DNA from 3 places in the Streptomyces sp. 891-h genome. Region 3 is predicted to be linked to each of the others. Evidence: riboswitches for the same ligand, from Rfam matches in the RefSeq annotation. Region 3 holds a riboswitch; each other region holds the start of a gene.

Region 1 (6,995 bases), 3.6 Mb from region 3:
ATGGGCATGCCGTACTTCTCCACCGACACCACCGCGGCCCAGCGTGCTCTGGAGATCAACGCCGAGGTGATGCTCATGGGCAAGAACGGCGTGGACGGCGTCTACGACTCCGACCCGGCGCGGAACCCCGCGGCGGTGAAGTTCGACGCGCTCGAGTACGGCGAGGTCATCACGCGCGACCTCAAGGTCGCCGACATGACAGCGATCACCCTCTGCCGTGACAACAAGCTCCCGATCCTCGTTTTCGAGCTGCTCGCCGAAGGCAATATCGCCCGCGCGGTCAAGGGTGAGAAGATCGGCACTCTGGTGAGCAACCAGGGCACCCGGGTCTGAGCGGCCCCGTCGACGGCCTCGCGGTCCGGCGGAGCGGCGTCCGCCGGGATCGTCCGGCTCCGTCGGCAACACCGTGGCGTACGAACGGCCCGGTACGGGGATGGACAACAGCCTGCCGGTCGGACACCGTGCAGGAATCAGGGCACTGCGGGGGCCGGGGCTCCCGCGGGGCGGCCGTCAGCTCACAGCCCCGGATGAAGCAGTCAGGCTCATTCATCGAACCAGGAGCACGTGGTGATCGAAGAGACCCTCCTCGAAGCCGAGGAAAAGATGGAGAAGGCGGTCGTCGTCGCCAAGGAGGACTTCGCCGCTATCCGCACCGGCCGTGCGCACCCGGCGATGTTCAACAAGATCTTGGCGGAGTACTACGGCACGATGACGCCGATCAACCAGCTGGCGTCGTTCTCCGTCCCCGAGCCCAGGATGGCCGTGGTGACTCCGTTCGACAAGAGCTCGCTGCGCAACATCGAACAGGCCATCCGCGACTCGGACCTGGGCGTCAACCCGTCGAACGACGGCAATATCATCCGGGTGACGTTCCCCGAGCTGACCGAGGAGCGCCGTCGGGAGTACATCAAGGTCGCCAAGAGCAAGGGCGAGGACGCCAAGATCTCCATCCGCAGCATCCGGCGCAAGGCCAAGGAGACCATCGACAAGGCCATCAAGGACGGCGAGGTCGGTGAGGACGAGGGCCGCAGGGGCGAGAAGGAGCTCGACGACACCACTGCCAAGTACGTCGCACAGGTGGACGAGCTGCTCAAGCACAAGGAGTCCGAGCTGCTCGAAGTCTGAGCCCACCGTCTCAAGGTCCGAGGTCGAAGGCTGCAATCTGTGAACGACTCATCCTGGGGAGCGCCGCAACCGGACGCGGGGAACGCCCGGTACTGGGGTCCGCCCGAGCCGGGCCACGCCACCCCTTCGGCGATGCCCCGCCCGGGCGATGGTCACCTGTCCGCCCACGACGTGACCGGCACCGTGCACGATGTGGGCGGCGGCGCGTCGCAGACTCAGCGTATGCCCATGGTGTCCGACCCCGGGAGCCCCGGTGACGCGTCAGACGGCCACGAAGGCCGCCACCGTCGCCACGGCCCCGGTTTCACAGGCCCCGCCGGTCCACCCGGCGGCCCGCAGCCGAACGACCCGAACGGGGCGGAAGGCGCCTCCCGGCAGCCGGGCGCCCCGTCGCCCGCGCCCTCCGGAGAGAGCAGGACGGGCCAGGGCAAGAAGCGCGCCGGCCGGGATCTGCGCGCCGCCATAGGGGTCGGCCTGGGGCTCGGCGTGGTCATCCTGGCTGCGCTCTTCTTCTACAAGCCGGTCTTCCTCGGCGTCATCGTGCTGGCGGTCGTCGTCGGGCTGTGGGAGCTGACCTCGCGGCTGCGGGAACGCAAGAGCATCAGAGTGCCGCTGGTGCCGCTGGCGCTCGGCGGCGCGGCCATGACGGTCGCCGGATACGTACGGGGCGCGGAGGGCGCGTGGGTGGCCATGGCGCTCACGGCGCTCGCCGTACTGGCGTGGCGGATGACCCAGCCGGCGGCCGACTATCTGCGGGATGTGACCGCGAGCCTCTTCGCCGCCTTCTACGTCCCCTTCCTCGCCACCTTCGTCGCCCTGATGCTGGCCGCCGACGACGGGCCGAAGCGGGTGCTGACGTTCCTGATCCTCACCGTGGTCAGCGACACCGGCGCCTACGCGGTGGGCTGGCGCTTCGGACGGCACAAACTGGCGCCCCGGATCAGCCCCGGCAAGACCCGCGAGGGGCTGATCGGCGCGGTGACGTTCGCCATGGTGGCGGGAGCGCTGTGCACCCAGTTCCTGATCGACGGCGGAAGCTGGTGGCAGGGCCTGCTGCTGGGCCTGGCGGTCTCGGTCAGCGCCACCCTGGGCGACCTGGGCGAGTCGATGATGAAGCGGGACCTGGGCATCAAGGACATGGGCACCTTGCTGCCGGGACACGGCGGCATCATGGACCGCCTCGACTCGCTGCTGCCGACCGCTCCGGTGGTGTGGCTGCTGCTGGTGATCTTCGTCGGCGCGGGCTGAGCGTACCTGGTACCCGGCCCCGCAGCCCGGGGCCGGGGACGCCCGCGGGTCTGCGACACTGGTGAAGTTATGCCTGCCCCTGGAGAACTCACGTTCGTCGCCCCGCGCGGCGCGAAGAAGCCGCCCCGCCACCTCGCCGACCTCTCCCCCCAGGAGCGCCGGGAGGCGGTCGCCGAGATCGGTGAGAAGCCGTTCCGCGCCAAGCAGCTCTCGCAGCACTACTTCGCGCGGCTGGCGCACGCCCCTGAGCAGTGGACCGACATCCCGGCCGCCGCCCGGCAGAAGCTCGCGGACCAGCTGCTGCCCGACCTGATGAGCGTGGTGCGGCACATCAGCTGCGACGACGACACCACCCGCAAGACGCTGTGGCGGCTGCACGACGGGACGCTCGTGGAGTCGGTGCTGATGCGGTATCCGGACCGGGTCACCATGTGCATCAGCTCGCAGGCCGGATGCGGGATGAACTGCCCGTTCTGCGCCACCGGGCAGGCGGGTCTGGACCGGAACCTGTCCACCGCCGAGATCGTCCACCAGATCGTCGACGGAATGCGCGCCCTGCGGGACGGCGAGGTGCCGGGGGGACCGGCACGGCTGTCGAACATCGTCTTCATGGGCATGGGCGAGCCGCTGGCCAACTACAAGCGGGTGGTCGGCGCCATCCGGCGGCTGACCGACCCCGAGCCGGACGGCCTCGGGCTCTCCCAGCGGGGCATCACCGTCTCCACGGTCGGCCTGGTGCCCGCGATGCTGCGCTTCGCCGACGAGGGCTTCAAATGCCGGCTGGCGCTCTCCCTGCACGCGCCCGACGACGAGCTGCGTGACACCCTCGTCCCGGTCAACACCCGCTGGAAGGTGCGCGAGGTCCTGGACGCCGCCTGGGAGTACGCGGCCAAGTCCGGGCGCCGGGTCTCCATCGAGTACGCGCTGATCAAGGACATCAACGACCAGGCGTGGCGGGCCGACCTGCTGGGCCGGCTGCTGAAGGGCAAGCGGGTGCACGTCAACCTCATCCCGCTCAACCCGACCCCCGGCTCCAAGTGGACGGCCTCCCGGCCCGAGGACGAGGCGGAGTTCGTGCGGACGCTCGAATCGCACGGTGTACCGGTGACTGTGCGGGATACCCGGGGCCAGGAGATCGACGGTGCGTGCGGTCAGCTCGCGGCGACCGAGCGCTGACCTCTGACATCTGGCTTCCGGCCGCTGATCTCTGGCCGAAAAGGCCCGACTGATAGTGTTCGAACGGGCCGCACCGGCGGCCCGCCAAAACCGAACAGCCGACAGGGGAGCGCTCACAGCGCTGAGAGTGCGACCGTACGCCCCGTACGCGTCGCAGACCCTCGAACCTCGCCCGGGTCATGCCGGGTAGGAAGTCGATGCACTGATGATGAAGCACGCGCGGCGCGCTGCCGCCGCCACCACTGCTGTCCTCACCCTCGCCCTCCTCGCCACCGCGTGCGGTGGCTCCGGTGACAGCGGGGACCCCAAGACCGTCCGACTGGTCACCCACGACTCGTTCGCCGTCTCGAAGTCCGTGCTGAAGGACTTCGAGAAGCGCAGCGGCTACAAGGTCAAGGTGCTGCGAGGCGGGGACGCCGGGGCCGCCGTCAACCAGGCGGTGCTCAACAAGGGCAACCCCCAGGGCGACGTCTTCTTCGGCGTCGACAACACCCTCCTCTCGCGCCCCCTCGACAAGGGCGTCTTCACCTCCTACAAGGCCAAGGGGCTCGACAAGGTCCCCGAGCGGCTCCAGGCCGACCCGGACAAGCACCGGGTCACCCCGGTCGACACCGGCAACGTGTGTGTCAACTACGACCGGGAGTGGTTCGCCGACAAGAAGCTCGACCCGCCGCGCACCCTGCGGGACCTGACCAAGCACCGCTACAAGAACCTGCTGGTGACCGAGGACGCCGCCAACTCCTCGCCCGGCCTGGCGTTCCTGCTGGCGAGCGTCACCGAGTTCGGCGAGAAGGACTGGCAGGACTACTGGAAGAAGCTGCGCGGTAACGGGGTGGAGGTCGCCGGCAGCTGGGAGCAGGCCTACAACGACCGCTTCACGGGCTCCCGCGAAGGCAAGGGCAAGGGCGACAAGCCCCTGGTCGTCTCCTATGCCTCCAGCCCGCCCGCCGAGGTCATGGGCGTGAAGAACCCGCCCGAGCAGGCGCCGACGGGTGTCGCCAAGGGCACGTGCTTCCAGCAGACCGAGTACGCCGGGCTGCTCGACGGCGCGAAGAACACCAAGGGCGGCAAGGCGCTGCTGGACTTCCTGCTCAGCAAGCGGTTCCAGGAGGACCTGCCGCTGAAGATGTTCGTCAGCCCCGCCCGCGCGGACGCCGAGCTGCCGAAGCTGTTCACCAAGTACGGCGAAACGGTCGACGACCCGGCCACCCTGGACCCGAAGAAGATCGCTGAGCACCGTGAGCAGTGGATCAAGACGTGGACCTCGCTCGCGGTGAAGTAGCGGGCCCGGGCTCTTCCGCCCCCTCGGGCTCTTCCGGCGCCCAGGGCACCTCCGGCACCCCGGAAGTGCCTGGGGCGCCGGATCCCTCAGGTCTCACGGGCCTGCCCGCCCCCTCGCCGGGAGAGGCCGTCCCCTCGCCGGGAGCGGCCGCCGCTGTGCCGCGCCGCCGGGGCGCAGGCTGGGTGCGGCTCGCGCTGATGGCCGTACCGATGGCCTTCTTCGCGGTCTTCTTCGGCTACCCGGTGGTCGCCATCGTGGGGCGCGGGCTGCGCGAGGGCGGACAGTGGCAGCTCGGCCGGATCGGGCAGGTGCTGAGCGACCCGGACATCCTCCAGGTGCTCTGGTTCACGCTCTGGCAGGCCGCCGCCTCGACGGCGTTGACGCTCGCGCTGGCGCTGCCCGGCGCGTATGTGTTCGCACGGTTCGACTTTCCGGGCAAGCGGCTCCTGCGTGCCGTGGTGACAGTTCCGTTCGTTCTGCCGACCGTGGTGGTCGGCTCCGCCTTCCTGGCGCTGGCCGGACGCGGGGGAGTGCTGGACGAATGGCTGGGTGTGCGGCTGGACACCAGCGTGTGGGCGATCCTGCTGGCGCACGTCTTCTTCAACTACGCGGTCGTCGTGCGCACTGTCGGCGGCCTGTGGTCCCAGCTGGACCCGCGCCAGGAGGAGGCCGCACGTGTGCTGGGAGCGGGCCGGTTCACCGCCTGGCGACGGGTCACCCTCCCGGCACTGGCGCCGTCCGTGGCAGCCGCCGCGCTGATCGTGTTCCTGTTCACCTTCACCAGTTTCGGCGTCATCCAGGTGCTGGGCGGCCCGCGTTACGCCACGCTCGAAGTGGAGATCTACCGGCAGACCGCCACCCTGCTGGACCTGCCCACGGCGGCTGTGCTGACGCTCGTCCAGTTCGCCGCCGTCGCTGCCCTGTTGGCGGTGCACGCCTGGTCGCTGCGCAAGCGCGAGACGGCGCTCAGTCTCGTTCCCGCTGAGCACACCGCACGGCGTCCGGCCGGTGCCCGCCAGTGGACGCTGCTGTGCTCGGTGCTGGGGGTGCTGCTCCTGCTGACCGTCGTACCGCTGCTGGTGCTGCTCCAGCGGGCCTTCGAGGGGCCGGACGGATTCGGGCTGGCCTCTTTCCGCGCACTGACGGCACAGTCGGACAGTGCGACCTTTGTCGTCGCACCTCTCGCGGCCGTCGGCAACTCCCTGGCGTACGCCGCCGTCGCGACCGCCATCGCCCTGGTGGTGGGCGGGCTGGCCGCCGCCGCGCTCACCGTTCCGCGCTCCCGGTTCCGCTCGAACGAGGGGACCTCCAGGGCGGAACGGCTGGTGCGTGGTTTCGACGCCCTGCTGATGCTGCCGCTGGGCACCTCGGCCGTCACTGTCGGCTTCGGCTTTCTCGTCGCACTGGACGAGCCCCCGCTCGATCTGCGGTCGAGCTGGATCCTGGTGCCCCTGGCGCAGGCGCTGGTGGGCGTCCCGTTCGTCATCCGCACCATGCTGCCCGTGCTGCGCGCCGTGGACGTACGGCTGCGCGAGGCCGCCGCCGTGCTGGGCGCCTCACCGCTGCGCGCCTGGCGTGAGGTGGACCTCCCGCTGGTACGGCGGGCGCTGTTGGTGGCCGCCGGGTTCGCCTTCACCGTCTCGCTGGGCGAGTTCGGCGCGACAGTGTTCATCGCCCGCCCCGACACCCCCACCCTGCCGGTCGCGGTGGCCCGGCTGCTGGGCCGCGCGGGGCAGTCCAGCTACGGCCAGGCCATGGCGCTGAGCACCATTCTGATGCTCGTCTGCGCGGGCGTGCTGCTCGCGCTGGAGCGCGTACGGACCGAAGGTCAGGGGGAGTTGTAGATGCTGCGGCTTGACGGTGTGACCGTGCGCTTCGGCGAGCGGACGGCGCTGGACGCGGTCGATCTGGAGGTGGCCGAACACGAGACGGTGTGCGTACTCGGGCCCAGCGGCAGCGGCAAGTCGACCCTGCTGCGCGTCGTCGCCGGTCTCCAGCAGGCCGACGCGGGCCGGGTGCTGCTGTCGGGACGCGACCAGACGGGGGTGCCCGCGCACCGGCGGGGCGTCGGCCTGATGTTCCAGGACCACCAGCTCTTCCCCCAGCGCGACGTCGCGGGGAACGTCGCCTTCGGTCCGCGTATGCACCGGGCGGGCCGCGCCGA
Region 2 (6,995 bases), 1.8 Mb from region 3:
CCGGGTCAGGGAGAGGGGACAGCGGTGAAGGCATTCCGCCTGGAGGAGCTGGAGGCGGAGCGCGCTGTGAACGACGGCGCGTATCTGCGGTTCCTGCACGAGCGCAACATGTCGGCCGGTCTCTACGCGCTGGACGCGGGCGCCGTCGACCGACAGCAGCCGCACGCCCAGGACGAGGTGTACTTCGTCGTCAGCGGACGCGGATCGATCACCGTGGGCGACGAGACGACCCATGTGGCGCGGGGCAGCGTCGTCTACGTCCCGGCCGGGGTGGCGCACAAGTTCCACCACATCTCCGAGGACCTGCGCGTCCTGGTGGTCTTCTCACCGCCGGAGGGCTGAGGAGCCGCTCCCCGCGGCCCCCGGCCCCCGGCCCCCGGCCCCCCGCGACGGCTCCTCACTTCAGGGTCCCCTCAGGGTCGGATTCAGGGGAGGGTTGGGGCTGTGACCGCCCCGTCGCCTTGCGGCCCGCCCTAGCATCGAGGGCAGAGGGCACAAGGCCTTCGAGAACTCTCAGAGACGGAGCACACAGTCATGGACGCGAAAGGCACCCTCTCCGGCCTGCCGTGGTGGGTCACATGGATCGTCATACCGGTGATCGCCCTTGTGGTGTTCGGCGGCCTGATCGCCAGCGTGGTCGGCTTCCTCATCGGCCTGCTGTTCAAGGTGCTGATCTTTGTCGCCCTGGTCGGCGGAGTCGTCTACCTCGTCCGCCGCTTCAAGGCCGGCGCCTCCAGCCGCAGTGACTGGTGAGTCCCTCACTTCGGTTTGCGGCGGCGGCCGCGGCCGCCGCTGACCGCGGGGCGGCGAGCCGCCGCCGGGACACCCGGCGAGGGAGCCGGAATGCTCGGCCGAGCATCCGAGGAGCGGCCGCCCCGGTCGGCGGAGACGACCAGCGCGGCCAGCAGGGTGGTCACCGGCACCGACGCCACCAGGCCGATGGAGCCGACGAGCGTACGGACGATCTCCTCGGCGACCACCTCGCTCGTGGCGACCATCGTCACATCGCTGCGGGCTATGGAGAACAGCAGGAGCAACGGCAGGGCTGCACCCGCGTAGGCCAGCACCAAGGTGTTGACGACCGACGCGATGTGGTCGCGCCCGATCCGCATGGCGGAGCGGTAGATCCGGCGCCAGCTCGCCCCCGGATCGGCCTCCCTGAGCTCCCAGACGGCTGAGGTCTGGGTGACCGTCACATCGTCCAGCACACCGAGCGAGCCGATCAGCACCCCGGCCAGCAGCAGTCCTCTGATCTCGATGCCGGGGTAGAGCCCGTGCACCAGGCTGGTCTGGTCGTCGGTGTTGCCCGTCAGCCGGGCCCAGCCGATGAACAGCGAGCCCAGCAGCCCGATCAGCAGCAGCGACACCAGCGTGCCCAGCACCGCGACCGAGGTCCTGGCCGACAGGCCGTGGCACAGATACAGCGTGGTCAGCATGATGGCGCTGCCTCCGACCACCGCGACCACCAGCGGGTTGGAGCCCTGCAGTATGGCCGGGAGGATGAACAGCGTCAGTACGGCGAAGCTGATGACGAGACCGGCCAGCGCCAGCACCCCGCGCAGCCGTCCGACCGCCACCACCACCAGCGCGAAGATGCCCGCGAGCAGCAGCATCGGCACGTCACGGTCGGCGTCGACGACGCTGTACTGGAGATTGCGCGGCGCCTTCTCCGCGTAGCCGACGACCACGCCCTGACCGACGGAGTAGGTGCGGGTGGCGTCGGGCGGCACCACCTCGGTGAAGGTGTGCCCCTTGTCCTTGCCCTCGGTGACCTCGATCTTCGCCTTGTGACACGGGCCGTGTGAGCCCCCCTGCCCGGTCCCGCCCGGGGTCTGGGCAGCGCCGCCCGAGGAGGCGGGCGGCTGCTGGACATTGACCTTGTCGCAGTCGACCTCGGTCAGCCCGACGACCTTCGCGGCGAATGTCGGCCGGTCGAAGCCGACCCCCGAGCGGTCGTGCTTGTGGTCCGGCGCGCCTCCCGGCCACAGCACCACCAGGCCCGTCAGCACCGCGGCCGCGAACGGCACGAGCACCGCCGCGATGACCTTCCTCAGATGGCGGGAGACGGGCGCGGCGGGCCCGTGTGCGTGGGCGTGCGAGTGGCCGTGGGCGTGCGAGGGTTCGTGGGCATGCGAGTGGCCCTGGGCATGCGGGTTTCCGTGACCGGCGGTGTGGCCGGTGGCGGGGCCGCCAGGGGACGCGGGGTCGGCGGAGTCGGAATGGGTCACCGCCCGATCATCGCAAGAACGGCCATGCGGGGTGTTCAGTCCGGGCCGTGTGCCGTTAGCGTAGAGATGCCTTTGCACATCGCGGGAGCTCCGAGCACGGGGCTGAGAGGGCGCTGACCTCCGTGGAAGGGACCACGGAAACGGCTGCGCCGACCGCCGAACCTGTTACCGGGTAATGCCGGCGTAGGGAGTGGGTCTCATGACCACGCAGGATGCACACGCGCGCGCCGAGAACGCGATCGGCTCGCACAAGGGATATCTGCAGGGGCCGCGCCCCGACATCCGGGTGCCGGTCCGCCGCGTGCATCTCACCAACGGCACGGATGTGACGCTCTACGACACCTCCGGGCCGTACACCGACCCCAACATCGACACCGACGTGCGCCGCGGTCTGGCGCCGCTGCGCGAGAACTGGATCATCCAGAGGGGAGACACCGAGGAGTACGCGGGCCGGGAGCTGCGGCCCGAGGACGACGGCATCAAGCACACCAGCCCGCGCGGCGGGCTGCTCCGGAGCGGAGCGACTGATCTGGCCGGTCTGGACGCGGTCTTCCCCGGCCGCCCCCGCCAGCCGCGCCGGGGCCGCGGCGACAGCGCCGTCACCCAGCTCGCGTACGCGAAGCGGGGCGAGATCACCCCGGAGATGGAGTACGTCGCCCTCCGCGAGAACCTGACCCCCGAGTTCGTCCGGGACGAGATCGCCGCGGGCCGCGCCGTACTGCCCGCCAATGTGAACCACCCCGAGACCGAGCCGATGGTCATCGGGAAGAACTTCCTGGTGAAGGTGAACGCCAACATCGGCAACTCCGCCGTCACCTCCTCCATCGAGGAGGAGGTCGAGAAGATGACGTGGGCCACCCGCTGGGGAGCCGACACCGTCATGGACCTCTCGACAGGGCGCAACATCCACACCACCCGCGAGTGGGTGCTGCGCAACTCCCCCGTCCCCATCGGCACGGTGCCGCTGTACCAGGCGCTGGAGAAGGTGGACGGCAAGGCCGAGGAGCTGTCCTGGGAGGTGTACAAGGACACCGTCATCGAGCAGTGCGAGCAGGGTGTCGACTACATGACCGTGCACGCGGGCGTCCTCCTCCGCTACGTCCCGCTGACGGCCCGCCGCAAGACCGGCATCGTCTCGCGCGGCGGCTCGATCATGGCCGCGTGGTGCCTGGCGCACCACAAGGAGAGCTTCCTCTACGAGCACTTCAGCGAGCTGTGCGAGATCCTGCGCGCGTACGACGTGACGTTCTCGCTCGGCGACGGGCTGCGCCCCGGCTCGATCGCGGACGCCAACGACACCGCGCAGATGGCCGAGTTGGACACCCTCGGGGAACTCAATCGGATCGCCAAGGCACACGATGTGCAGACCATGATCGAAGGCCCGGGCCATGTGCCCATGCACAAGATCAAGGAGAACATCGACCGCCAGCAGGAAGTCTGCGACGAGGCCCCCTTCTACACCCTGGGCCCGCTGACCACGGACATCGCCCCCGCCTACGACCACATCACCAGCGGCATCGGCGCTGCGATGATCGGCTGGTGGGGCACGGCGATGCTCTGCTACGTCACCCCGAAGGAACATCTGGGCCTGCCGGACAAGGACGACGTCAAGACCGGCGTGATCACCTACAAGATCGCAGCCCACGCGGCGGATGTGGCCAAGGGCCACCCCGGAGCCCAGGACTGGGACGACGCACTCTCGGACGCCCGCTTCGAGTTCCGCTGGGAGGACCAGTTCAACCTGGCCCTCGACCCGGACACGGCCCGCTCGTTCCACGACGAGACGCTGCCGGCCGAACCTGCCAAGACCGCACACTTCTGCTCCATGTGCGGGCCGAAGTTCTGCTCGATGAAGATCAGCAGAAGCATCACAGAGCAGTTCGGCGGTGAGGAAGGCGCATCCGTCGAGGAGATCGAGGCGGGGATGCTGGAGAAGTCGAGGGAGTTCGCGGCAGCGGGTAACCGCGTCTACCTGCCCATCGCGGACTGATCCAGTCGCGTCACCAGGCAAGCGGCCTCGGCTCTCCCGGGGCCGCTTCGGCCGGTGAAGGCTGATCAGTTCCGCTGGCCTGCGGCACGTGGCCGGATGCTCTGGAGCAGCGTCCGACGACCCGAACTGGGCTCGCGGGCATGACTGACTTCCTTCAGGTGGCGACGGCAACGGAGACCCGCGAGCAGGCCACGAAACTTGCGGGGTCGGTGGTGACGGCCCAGCTCGCGGCCGGTGCGGACGCGGGCTGATGCGACTGCGGACGGCTCGGGCGTCGTCCGGCTGGCAGTCCCGGTGGAAGCTGCTCGGGAATTGGCCATGCTGGTGCGGATCGCGTCTGCCGGACTGCGGGAAGCAGGCTGAGGTCCCTACATCCCGCAAGCAATTTCGTGACGCTGGCTGCTGCTCGTGGTCACGCCGACGGCCGAGTGCGGGACTCCGGCTCGGGCTGGAACGGGAGCCGGCGCTGCTGAGATGCCTGTGGGCGCACTGGGGACGACGAAAGATCTGCGATCAGCAGGGCTCCTCATGCGCCCATGTCGCCTGTCAGCCCGGGGGCGGCTGCCGCCCGGACGGGACCGGCCGAAGGCCGCACGCCCGGCCGTAGCGGCTGAGCCGACCCCCAGGGCGCACTCGGAGCGCTCGCTGAGGACACCAAGTGGGCAGGTCGGCCATTACTCGGAGTGACACCCCCTTTAGGAGTTCGATCAGAGGGGCCTCACGACACCCAGGGACGTGGGACGCACGGTTGTCGCAGGTCGCTCATGGCTGCTGCTGCCTGGCGTCGTTGATGTCAAGCCTGGGTGTCAGGCCGAGGCTGGAGCCTCGGACATCGCCAAGTGGTAGAGTCCCGCTCTTCGCCAGGTTCCCCTGCGCGGAGTCCTCTCGGCAGGTCGTACCATGTCCGGTCCTCTTGACCCCGATCCGTACACAATGTGGCGGCACGCGCTGGCCGAGGCTGACCGGGTCTTCGCGTCACCTCCCGAGCTTGACCGCCCGGTGGACGGCTGCACTTACTGCACCCCGGAGTCGGAGCTGCACATTCTTGGTGGCGATCCCGCTGCCGTCCCAGACGATCTCCTCGGGCATTTCATGCGTGAGGTCGTCAGCCACTGGGAAGCGGACCAGTACCCCGTCCTATGGCGTCGTCTCATGCCGCGTGCGCTGCGCTACTGGGGGCCGGAGGGCCATGGCGCCGATCCGTCTGAAGAACTCGGTCATCTCGGCCGGCGCGGGGCCAAGTTCGTTGACTGGCCTGCGCCCGAACGTGCCGTTGTAGAGCAAGCCTTCCGAGCCCTGCTGGCGATCGCTCTGGTTGATGGCCGGTCGCCTTCGGATATTGCCGACCTTTTGGAAGGGATCGCCCATGCAACGGGTGATATGGGGCCGTGGCTGGAGCACATTGCTGGGCTTGCCGGCCCCGAGGCGGACGCCGGGCTCGTCCGCCTCGCCCTCGGCTGGGCGACCGACCTGCTCTGGGAGGAACTCCGGTTCACGTGGTGGTACGACGGCGACCCTCAGGTGATCGCCGCCTGGCTGCCCACCCAGCGAGCCCGCATCGCCACCTTTGCCACGCGGCATCCACGCTGCAAGACCGCGGCCGACGCGCTGATCGCGGTCGACCGACTCCAAGCCGGTGACCATAGCCCGTGGCTGTACCCGTACGGCATCAACGAGCTCCTCCGGCTGGCGCCATGAGCAGCATGAAGTGCCGTCGGTCAGCGCCGGTCGAGGTTGCCCGACACAGACGACATCAGCTACGCGTATGCCCTCTTTAGCCTCGATCTTGCGTGAGGGTCCGCCGACGGAGCCGGCGGGCCTTTTCGCTTTCTGGGGCTGGTGGTGGGCAGGCCGGTGGTCCGACTGTCGCGTCGGGTGTGCGCCGGGTTCCACTGTCCGGGGGTGGGTGGTGCTGTCGTTGGGACGGGAAGTCTGCTGGTCAGCAGACGGGAAGTCTGCTGGTCAGCCGGGGTTGGGTAGGAGCGCGAGTCGTTCGAGGGCGCGTGTGACCTCACCGGTCCAGGGCCAGTGCCGGGCCAGGCGGAGGGTTCTGCGGCGGCCGGTGGTGACGAGTTGGGCGGCCGCGGAGAAGAGGCGAAACCGCAGGCGGCGGGGTTCCCAGAGCCAGGCCTTGACCGAGGGCAGCCCTTCGGGGACCCCTCGCAACCTGCTGACGACCTCTTCACGCTTCTCCATCGGGTGCCTCCCCCCTGTCCCGTAGCCCTGCCGGGCATGGCCACGGTGGCGAATATGCCGCATCTGGTGATGCTCTTCTCGATGAAGATCTCCCAGGAGATCCGCGAGCAGCACGGCGCCACGATGGAGGAGGTCGAGGCCGGAATGGCGGAGAAGTCCCGCGAGTTCGCCGAGGCGGGCAACCGGGTGTATCTGCCGATGGCGCAGTGAGTCCGCTGCCGTGAAGTGTGAAGGGCGGTTCGTGGCTCCCCCCTCCTGCCACGAACCGCCCGGCTCGGCGCGCTGCCCGGCTCTACGCGCGAAGCTGCGCAGACGACAAGAGTAGTTGACTCAACGTCAGTGTCCAATCACTTATCGGTATGGACTTATCGGGAGATTTAATGTCCCGCAACGCACGGTGACGAAAGCGGAGGGTTTGGCCCGGGGCGATGCGGGCCAGACCTCCTGCATGTTCGTCGAACGTCCCGTGGTCAAGCGGACTGCCCGCGCCATCCTTCTCGCGCCCGGCGCCGCCCCCGGCGAGCCCGCCGAGATGATCCTCATCAAGCGCACCAAGCCCGGTCAGGAGCCGTACTGGATCA
Region 3 (6,995 bases):
CGTTCGTGACGGGCATGATCTCCGGGATGATGGGCGTGTGGCAGCCGGCCGCCGCGACCTTGTCCCGCAGCCGCAGATAGTCCTCGGCCCGGAAGAACATCTGGGTGATCGCGTAGTCCGCACCGGCCTTGCACTTGTTCACGAAGTGCCGGATGTCGCTCTCCCAGTCGGTGGAGCGCGGGTGCATCTCGGGGAAGGCCGCGACACCGACGCAGAAGTCGCCGGATTCCTTGATCAGCTCGACGAGCTCGGAGGCGTAGTTGATCCCGTTGGGGTGCTTGACCCACTCCCCCAGCGGGTCGCCGGGAGGGTCGCCGCGCAGCGCGAGCACATTGCGGATGCCCGCGTCCGCGTACTGCCCGATGACGTTGCGCAACTCGGCCCGCGAGTGGTTGACCGCGGTCAGATGCGCGACCGGGGTCAGCGTGGTCTCGTTGGCGATGCGCTCGGTGTTGCGGACCGTGCCCTCACGCGAGGAACCGCCCGCTCCATAGGTGACGGACACGAAGGTCGGGGACACCGCCTCGATGCGGCGCAGCGCGTCCCACAGGGTCCGCACCCCTTTTTCGGTCTTCGGCGCGAAGAACTCGAAGGAGAAGGACTGCTCTCCGCTCGCGAGCAGATCACGCACAGTCGGCGGACGGTCTGTCCTGGGAGCTGAGATACCGATGGCCATAGCTGCAGGTTAGTGGCCTGGCCTGCAGAACGACTCGACACTGCCATATTTAGGGATGATCTGTCCGGTTCCCGGATGGCCGATGTCCACCTGTTGGACGGAAGGGCCACCCCGTGTTAAGGGAACGGCCACGTCAGGGCACCGGTGGCCGCGGCGGGGCGGCGGCACGGATGACCGCGGCGGGGGCGGCCGCGACGGTCGCGACGGCCGCCGGACCTACCGGTCGACCTCGGCCGCCTCCCGCAGCCGCCGCGCCAGCGAGGCCGCGGCAGCCCCCGGATCGTCCGCCCGGGTGAGCGCGCGGACGACCACCACCCGGCGGGCACCGGCCTGAAGCACCTGGCCGAGATTGTCCGCATCGATACCGCCGATGGCGAACCACGGCCGGGACGCCGGATCCGTGCCGGTACGGGCGGCAGTGTGACGGACGAGATCCAGCCCCGGTGCGGGACGGCCCGGCTTGGTGGGGGTCGGCCAGCACGGACCGGTGCAGAAGTAGTCGACGCCCGGCTCGGCCAGCGCCGCGTCCGCCTCCGCGGCCGAGTGGGTGGAACGGCCGATCAGCACCTGTTCGCCGAGCAGCGCGCGGGCCGCGGGCACCGGCAGATCACCTTGGCCGAGATGGAGCACGTCGGAGCCGGCGGCGTGGGCCACATCAGCGCGGTCGTTGACGGCCAGCAGCGCGCCGTGCCGACTGCAGGCGTCGGCGAAGACGGCCAGGTGCTCCAGCTCCTCGGCCGCCTCCATGCCCTTGTCGCGCAGCTGGACGATGTCCACCCCGTTCGCCAGCACGGCGTCCAGGAACTCGGGCAGGTCGCCCTGCACCTTGCGGGCGTCGGTGCACAGGTACAGCCGCGCGTCGGCGAGCCGCTGCCGGGCCCCGCCGGACGCGGCGGAGTCGGCGGCCGTGGCATAGCCGGCGGCGCCGGGCGCGGTGCCGGGCGTGGTGGTGCTGCGGGACATGGCGCGGTGGTTCCCCCCGTGCGGGGGTGCGCGGGCCCACGAGCGGGCCCACGCACCCGGTGGTGTCGGTGTTCTCGTGCTGTGCCCGGGCCGGCCGGCCCGGGCGGCGGCGTCAGACGGCGAGCGCCTGGGCGCGGCGCTTGACCTCCGTGCCCCGGTTCTCCCGCAGGGCCGTCACCGGCGAGCCGGGCAGGGACTCGTCCTCGGTGAACAGCCACTCGAGCATCTCTTCGTCGCTGAAGCCGTCGTCCTTCAGGAGCGTGATGGTGCCCGCCAGGCCCTTCACGATCCGGCCTTCGCCGATGAAGGCGGCCGGAACCTGGAGCACCCTGTTGCCGGACTCCGCTTCCCGCCGCACCGCGATCAGCTGGCCTTCCTTCACGAGCTGCCGTACCCGGGTCACTTCGACGCCGAGCTTTTCGGCGACGTCGGGAAGGGTGAGCCAGGCGGGGACGAGAGCCTCGGTCTTTGCGTCAATCTCGGTCACGGGTTCCAGACTGCCATCTGGTGCCGACAGTCACTACCGCGCCGCCTGCTTCAGGGCCACGGCCGCGTCGCGCACCAGCGTCCGTTCCACGGCCGTACCCTGCTGAATCAGCTTCCGGCCCTGCGCGAGATCGCGCGGACGGCCGACGGCCAGCAGCGCGGCCAGCCGCTCCCCGCGCAGCCAGCACACGCTCCAAGCGGCGCCGTCCGGGGAGCCGCGCCACACCAGCTCGTCCCCCTCCGCGTGGTGCCCGATGTACTGCACGAAACGGCCGAACTGCTCGGACCAGAAGTAGGGCACCGGGTCGTAGACGACGGTGTCGGCCTCGCCGTCGGCGTGCCCCTCGGCCAGCAGGTTCGCCGCGACCGTACGGGGGCCCTGCAGCGCGTTGTCCCAGTGGTGGATCAGCAGCCGCTCGCCGTAGCGGGCCGACGGGAAGGAGGCGCAGTCGCCCACCGCGTAGACACCGGCGTCGTGGCCGCCCGGGACAGCGGCGCGCAGCCGGGCGTCGGCGAGCACGGCACCGTCGGGGCCCAGCTCGACGCCGGAGCCGCGCAGCCAGCCGGTCGCCGGGCGGGCCCCGATGCCGACCAGCACCGCGTCCGCCGCCAGCCGTGTGCCGTCGGCGAGCAGCACCCCGCCGCGTTCGACCGACTCGACGGCGACCCCGGTGCGCAGCGTCGCCCCGGCCTCCGCGTACCAGGCCCGCATCGGCTCGGTCACCTGCGTCGGGAGCGCGCCCGGCAGCGGGGTGTCCGCTGCCTCGACGACGGTGACCTCGCAGCCGCGCTCGCGCGCCGCCGTGGCGAACTCCGCGCCGATCCAGCCGGCGCCGACCACCACGATCCTGCCCCGCGCCGCCAGCACCGGGCGCAGCCGCTGCGCGTCGTCCAGAGTGCGCAGCAGGTGGACACCGGGCACGCCCTCGCTTCCCGGCAGGGCGACCGGTTCGGCCCCCGTGGCCAGAACCAGACGGTCGTAGTGGACCGGCCCCGCGTCGGTGACCAGCAGCCGCTCGTCGGCGCGCAGCCCGGTGACGGTCCTGCCCAGTTCGAGCTCGATGTCCAGATTCGCGAAGTCGATCTCGAAGAGCGGCGCCTGGGCCTCCTCGCCCTTGCCGAGCAGCACGGCCTTGGACAGCGGCGGCCTGTCGTACGGCGCGTGCGGCTCGGCCCCGATCAGTCGAACGGAGCCGGGCCAGCCCTGTTCGCGCAGTTGTACGGCGGTCTGCACACCGGCCATACCCGCGCCCACGATCACGACCCGCTGCTGTTTCTGACTGTCACTCACGCGATCACTGTATGCCGGTCGGCTCGCACGGCCATCCGCCGGCGGTCGTAGGCCCCCGGCGAGGCGCCCGGTCCCACCCGGTGGCCTTACCCGGCTCACCCGCACCGCAGTAGGGTGGGTGCGGTAGACACACGGCATACGCGGGAGCCCGGACGCACCGGGCTGAGAGGGAGGCTGCGACGGCCTCCGACCGTCCGAACCTGATCCGGGTCATTCCGGCGAAGGGAGCAGCAGCGCCCATGCGCGGCACGACAGGTCCTGCGGAGCACCCGGCGAACGAGGGGATTCCTGCCGAGAAGGGGACCGCCGCCCCGCTCGGACCCGGCGCGAGCCCCGATGTGCTCGTGCTCGGTGGCGGGCTCATCGGCCTGGTCACCGCCTGGCGAGCGGCCGGGCGCGGTCTGAAGGTCACCGTCGTCGACCCCGGGCCCGGCGGCGGCGCGGCGCAGGTGGCGGCGGGCATGCTGGCGGCCGTCACCGAGCTGCACTACGGCGAGGAGACGCTGCTGCGCCTCAACCTCGCCTCGGCGGCGCGCTATCCGGACTTCGTCGCCGAACTGGAGGACGCCACCGGGCTGGAGACCGGCCACCGCGCCTGCGGCACCCTCGCGGTCGCGCTCGACGCCGACGACCGCGCCCACCTGCGCGAGCTGCACGCGCTCCAGCAGCGCTGCGGACTGGAATCGCAGTGGCTGACCGGCCGCGAGTGCCGCCGTCTGGAGCCGATGCTGGCGCCCTCCGTACGCGGCGGAGCCCGCGTGGACGGCGACCACCAGATCGACCCCCGCCGGCTGGCCGCGGCACTGCTGCGCGCCTGCGAACGCTCGGGCGTCGCCTTCCGCCGCGCCCGAGCGCTGCGGCTGCTCACCTCCCGGGACCGCGCCGTGGGCGCCGCCCTGGAGGACGGCACGGAACTGCACGCCGGGCAGACGGTCCTCGCGCTCGGCTCCCGCAGCTCCGCTCTGGAGGGCCTGCCACCCGAGGTGGCGCCCCCGGTACGCCCGGTGAAGGGCCAGGTCCTGCGGCTGCGGATGCCGCCAGCGCGACACGGCGCCTTCCTCTCCCGCACGGTGCGTGCCGTGGTGCGCGGCGCTCCCCTCTATCTGGTGCCCCGCGAGGACGGCGAGCTGGTCGTCGGCGCCACCAGCGAAGAGCTCGGCTGGGACACGACGGTCACCGCCGGCGGCGTGTACGAGCTGCTGCGGGACGCGCACGAACTCGTACCCGGCGTCACCGAGCTGCCGCTGGCCGAGACCCGCGCCGGGCTGCGCCCCGGCTCCCCCGACAACGCACCCCTGCTCGGCCCCACCGAACTGGCCGGGCTCCACCTGGCCACCGGCCACTACCGGCACGGGGTCCTGCTCACCCCCGTCACCGGCGAGGTGCTTGCCGAAGTGCTGACCACCGGCGAGCTGCCCGAGCCGGCGCTGCCGTTCACCCCACGCCGCTTCGCCTCTTCCGCCGCCACCCCCGCTCCCTCCCGTGCGCTCCAGGAGCAGCCCGTATGACCTCCACCGCCGGCACACTGACCCTCTCCGTCAACGGTGAGCCCCGCCAGGTGGCCGCCGGACTCACCCTCGACCAGCTCGTGGCCACCCTCACCACCGCGCCCTCCGGCGTGGCAGCAGCGCTCAACGAGGACGTCGTCCCCCGCAGCCGCTGGGCCGCCACCACGCTCGGGGAAGGCGACCGCGTCGAAGTTCTCACCGCAGTCCAGGGAGGCTGAGCACAGCGATGGCCGACGATCCGCTGACCATTGGCGACACCACCTTCACCTCGCGCCTGATCATGGGCACCGGCGGCGCGCCCAGCCTCGACATCCTGGAACGCGCCCTGCTGGCCTCCGGCACGGAACTGACGACCGTCGCCATGCGGCGGCTGGACCCCTCCGTGAGCGGCTCCGTGCTGTCCCTGCTCGACAAGCACGGCATCCGCGTACTGCCGAACACCGCCGGGTGCTACACCGCAGGTGAAGCGGTGCTCACCGCCCGGCTCGCCCGCGAAGCGCTCGGCACCGACTGGGTGAAGCTGGAGGTCATCGCCGACGAGCGCACCCTGCTGCCCGACCCCGTCGAGTTGCTCGACGCCGCCGAGACCCTGGTCGACGACGGCTTCACCGTGCTGCCGTACACCAACGACGACCCCGTACTCGCCCGGAAGCTGGAGGACGTGGGGTGCGCCGCCGTCATGCCGCTCGGCTCCCCCATCGGCTCCGGGCTCGGTATCCGCAACCCGCACAACTTTCAGCTCATCACCGAGAGGGCGGGGGTACCCGTGGTGCTCGACGCCGGGGCCGGCACCGCCTCCGATGTGGCCCTCGCGATGGAGTTGGGGTGCGCCGCCGTGATGCTGGCTTCCGCCGTTACGCGGGCTCAGGAGCCCGTGCTCATGGCTGAGGGCATGCGGCATGCCGTTGAGGGTGGGCGCCTCGCATTCCGCGCGGGGCGCATTCCGCGGCGCCACTTCGCTGAGGCCTCCTCCCCCTCCGAGGGGGTCCCCCTCTTGGACCCCGAACGCCCCGCCTTTCGCTGAGGCCGCCACCCTTGGCTGAGGGCCCATTCTTGGGCCCCCTCCCATTCATGGGGGCTCCGCCCCCCAACCCCCGGGTCCTCGCCGGACGGGCGTTGGGGCGGCTCCGCCCCCCAACAGCCCCCCGCTACGGGGGCTTCGCCCCCCTAGGAGCCCCCTTCCGCAAAAGGGCACCCCTGTTCACGTTCCCTTGTCCCGGCTTATGACTGAGGCCCTTGGTCCGGCCGGTGACTCCCGCAGGGTCGTCACCGGCCGGTCCAAGGACCCGCACCACTGAGGGGACGCTCTTTACGGCAATGGGGTAGTCCCAGGCGGCAGGGGGGTCCTAGGGGGGCGAAGCCCACCTAGCGGGGGGCGTTGGGGGGCGGAGCCCCCCGACACGACCACTTGGCGGCGAGCCGGGACACAAACGGGGCGTGCGTCCACAAGCGGGGACCACCTCGTGAGGGGCTCGCCCCCCCGACACGACCACTCGGCGGCAAGCCGAAGCAACAAACGGGGCGTGCGTCCACAAGCGGGGGGGCCACCCCGTGAGGGGTCCGGGTCCACAACGCGGCGGGCCACCCCGTGAGGGGTTGTCACTGTTCGGCTCCGAAACAGCCGCAACCCGCAACCAAGCGGCAAAGCCAGCGCAGCGCCCTCGTACACTCTGCGCAATGGACACCACCCTCAAGGACCCCCTGGTGGGCCAGGTTCTCGACGGCCGGTACCGCATCGACGCCCGCGTAGCCGTCGGCGGCATGGCGACGGTGTACCGCGCCATGGACACCCGCCTGGACCGCGTGCTGGCCCTGAAGGTGATGCACACCTCCCTCTCGGCGGACGACACGTTCGTGACCCGCTTCATCAGGGAGGCGAAGTCGGCCGCGCGGCTCGCGCACCAGAACGTGGTCGGGGTCTTCGACCAGGGGACGGACGGCACGTACGTCTATCTCGCGATGGAGTACGTGGAGGGCTGCACGCTCCGTGACGTGCTGCGCGACAGAGGCGCGCTGCGCCCCCGCGCGGCGCTCGACATCCTGGAACCGGTGCTCGCCGCGCTGGGCGCGG

The links. Region 3 has a riboswitch for thiamine pyrophosphate ahead of thiO (glycine oxidase ThiO). Riboswitches for the same ligand answer to the same signal wherever they lie in the genome.
Region 1: it holds a riboswitch for thiamine pyrophosphate, as region 3 does, so the genes downstream of both, HC362_RS08575 (thiamine ABC transporter substrate-binding protein) here and thiO (glycine oxidase ThiO) in region 3, are expected to answer to the same signal.
Region 2: it holds a riboswitch for thiamine pyrophosphate, as region 3 does, so the genes downstream of both, thiC (phosphomethylpyrimidine synthase ThiC) here and thiO (glycine oxidase ThiO) in region 3, are expected to answer to the same signal.

What each region holds. Positions count from the first base shown of each region.
Region 1 is NZ_CP050693.1:2,050,498-2,057,492, reverse strand. It holds gene pyrH (UMP kinase) at 1-333, shown strand, start outside; gene frr (ribosome recycling factor) at 568-1,125, shown strand; gene HC362_RS08585 (phosphatidate cytidylyltransferase) at 1,165-2,373, shown strand; gene rlmN (23S rRNA (adenine(2503)-C(2))-methyltransferase RlmN) at 2,443-3,549, shown strand; TPP riboswitch at 3,643-3,759, shown strand; gene HC362_RS08575 (thiamine ABC transporter substrate-binding protein) at 3,755-4,831, shown strand; gene HC362_RS08570 (iron ABC transporter permease) at 5,029-6,675, shown strand; gene HC362_RS08565 (ABC transporter ATP-binding protein) at 6,676-6,995, shown strand, end outside.
Region 2 is NZ_CP050693.1:3,852,561-3,859,555, reverse strand. It holds gene HC362_RS16815 (cupin domain-containing protein) at 25-342, shown strand; gene HC362_RS16810 (DUF5326 family protein) at 535-753, shown strand; gene HC362_RS16805 (YibE/F family protein) at 759-2,228, opposite strand; TPP riboswitch at 2,300-2,435, shown strand; gene thiC (phosphomethylpyrimidine synthase ThiC) at 2,428-4,218, shown strand; gene HC362_RS16795 (hypothetical protein) at 5,119-5,916, shown strand; partial or broken gene HC362_RS16790 (transposase) at 6,181-6,351, opposite strand; gene HC362_RS16785 (hypothetical protein) at 6,451-6,624, shown strand; gene HC362_RS16780 (NUDIX domain-containing protein) at 6,863-6,995, shown strand, end outside.
Region 3 is NZ_CP050693.1:5,661,331-5,668,325, reverse strand. It holds gene metF (methylenetetrahydrofolate reductase [NAD(P)H]) at 1-676, opposite strand, end outside; gene thiE (thiamine phosphate synthase) at 893-1,639, opposite strand; gene HC362_RS24845 (Rv2175c family DNA-binding protein) at 1,752-2,126, opposite strand; gene HC362_RS24840 (FAD-dependent oxidoreductase) at 2,160-3,368, opposite strand; TPP riboswitch at 3,547-3,660, shown strand; gene thiO (glycine oxidase ThiO) at 3,656-4,924, shown strand; gene thiS (sulfur carrier protein ThiS) at 4,921-5,142, shown strand; gene HC362_RS24825 (thiazole synthase) at 5,151-5,948, shown strand; gene pknB (Stk1 family PASTA domain-containing Ser/Thr kinase) at 6,602-6,995, shown strand, end outside.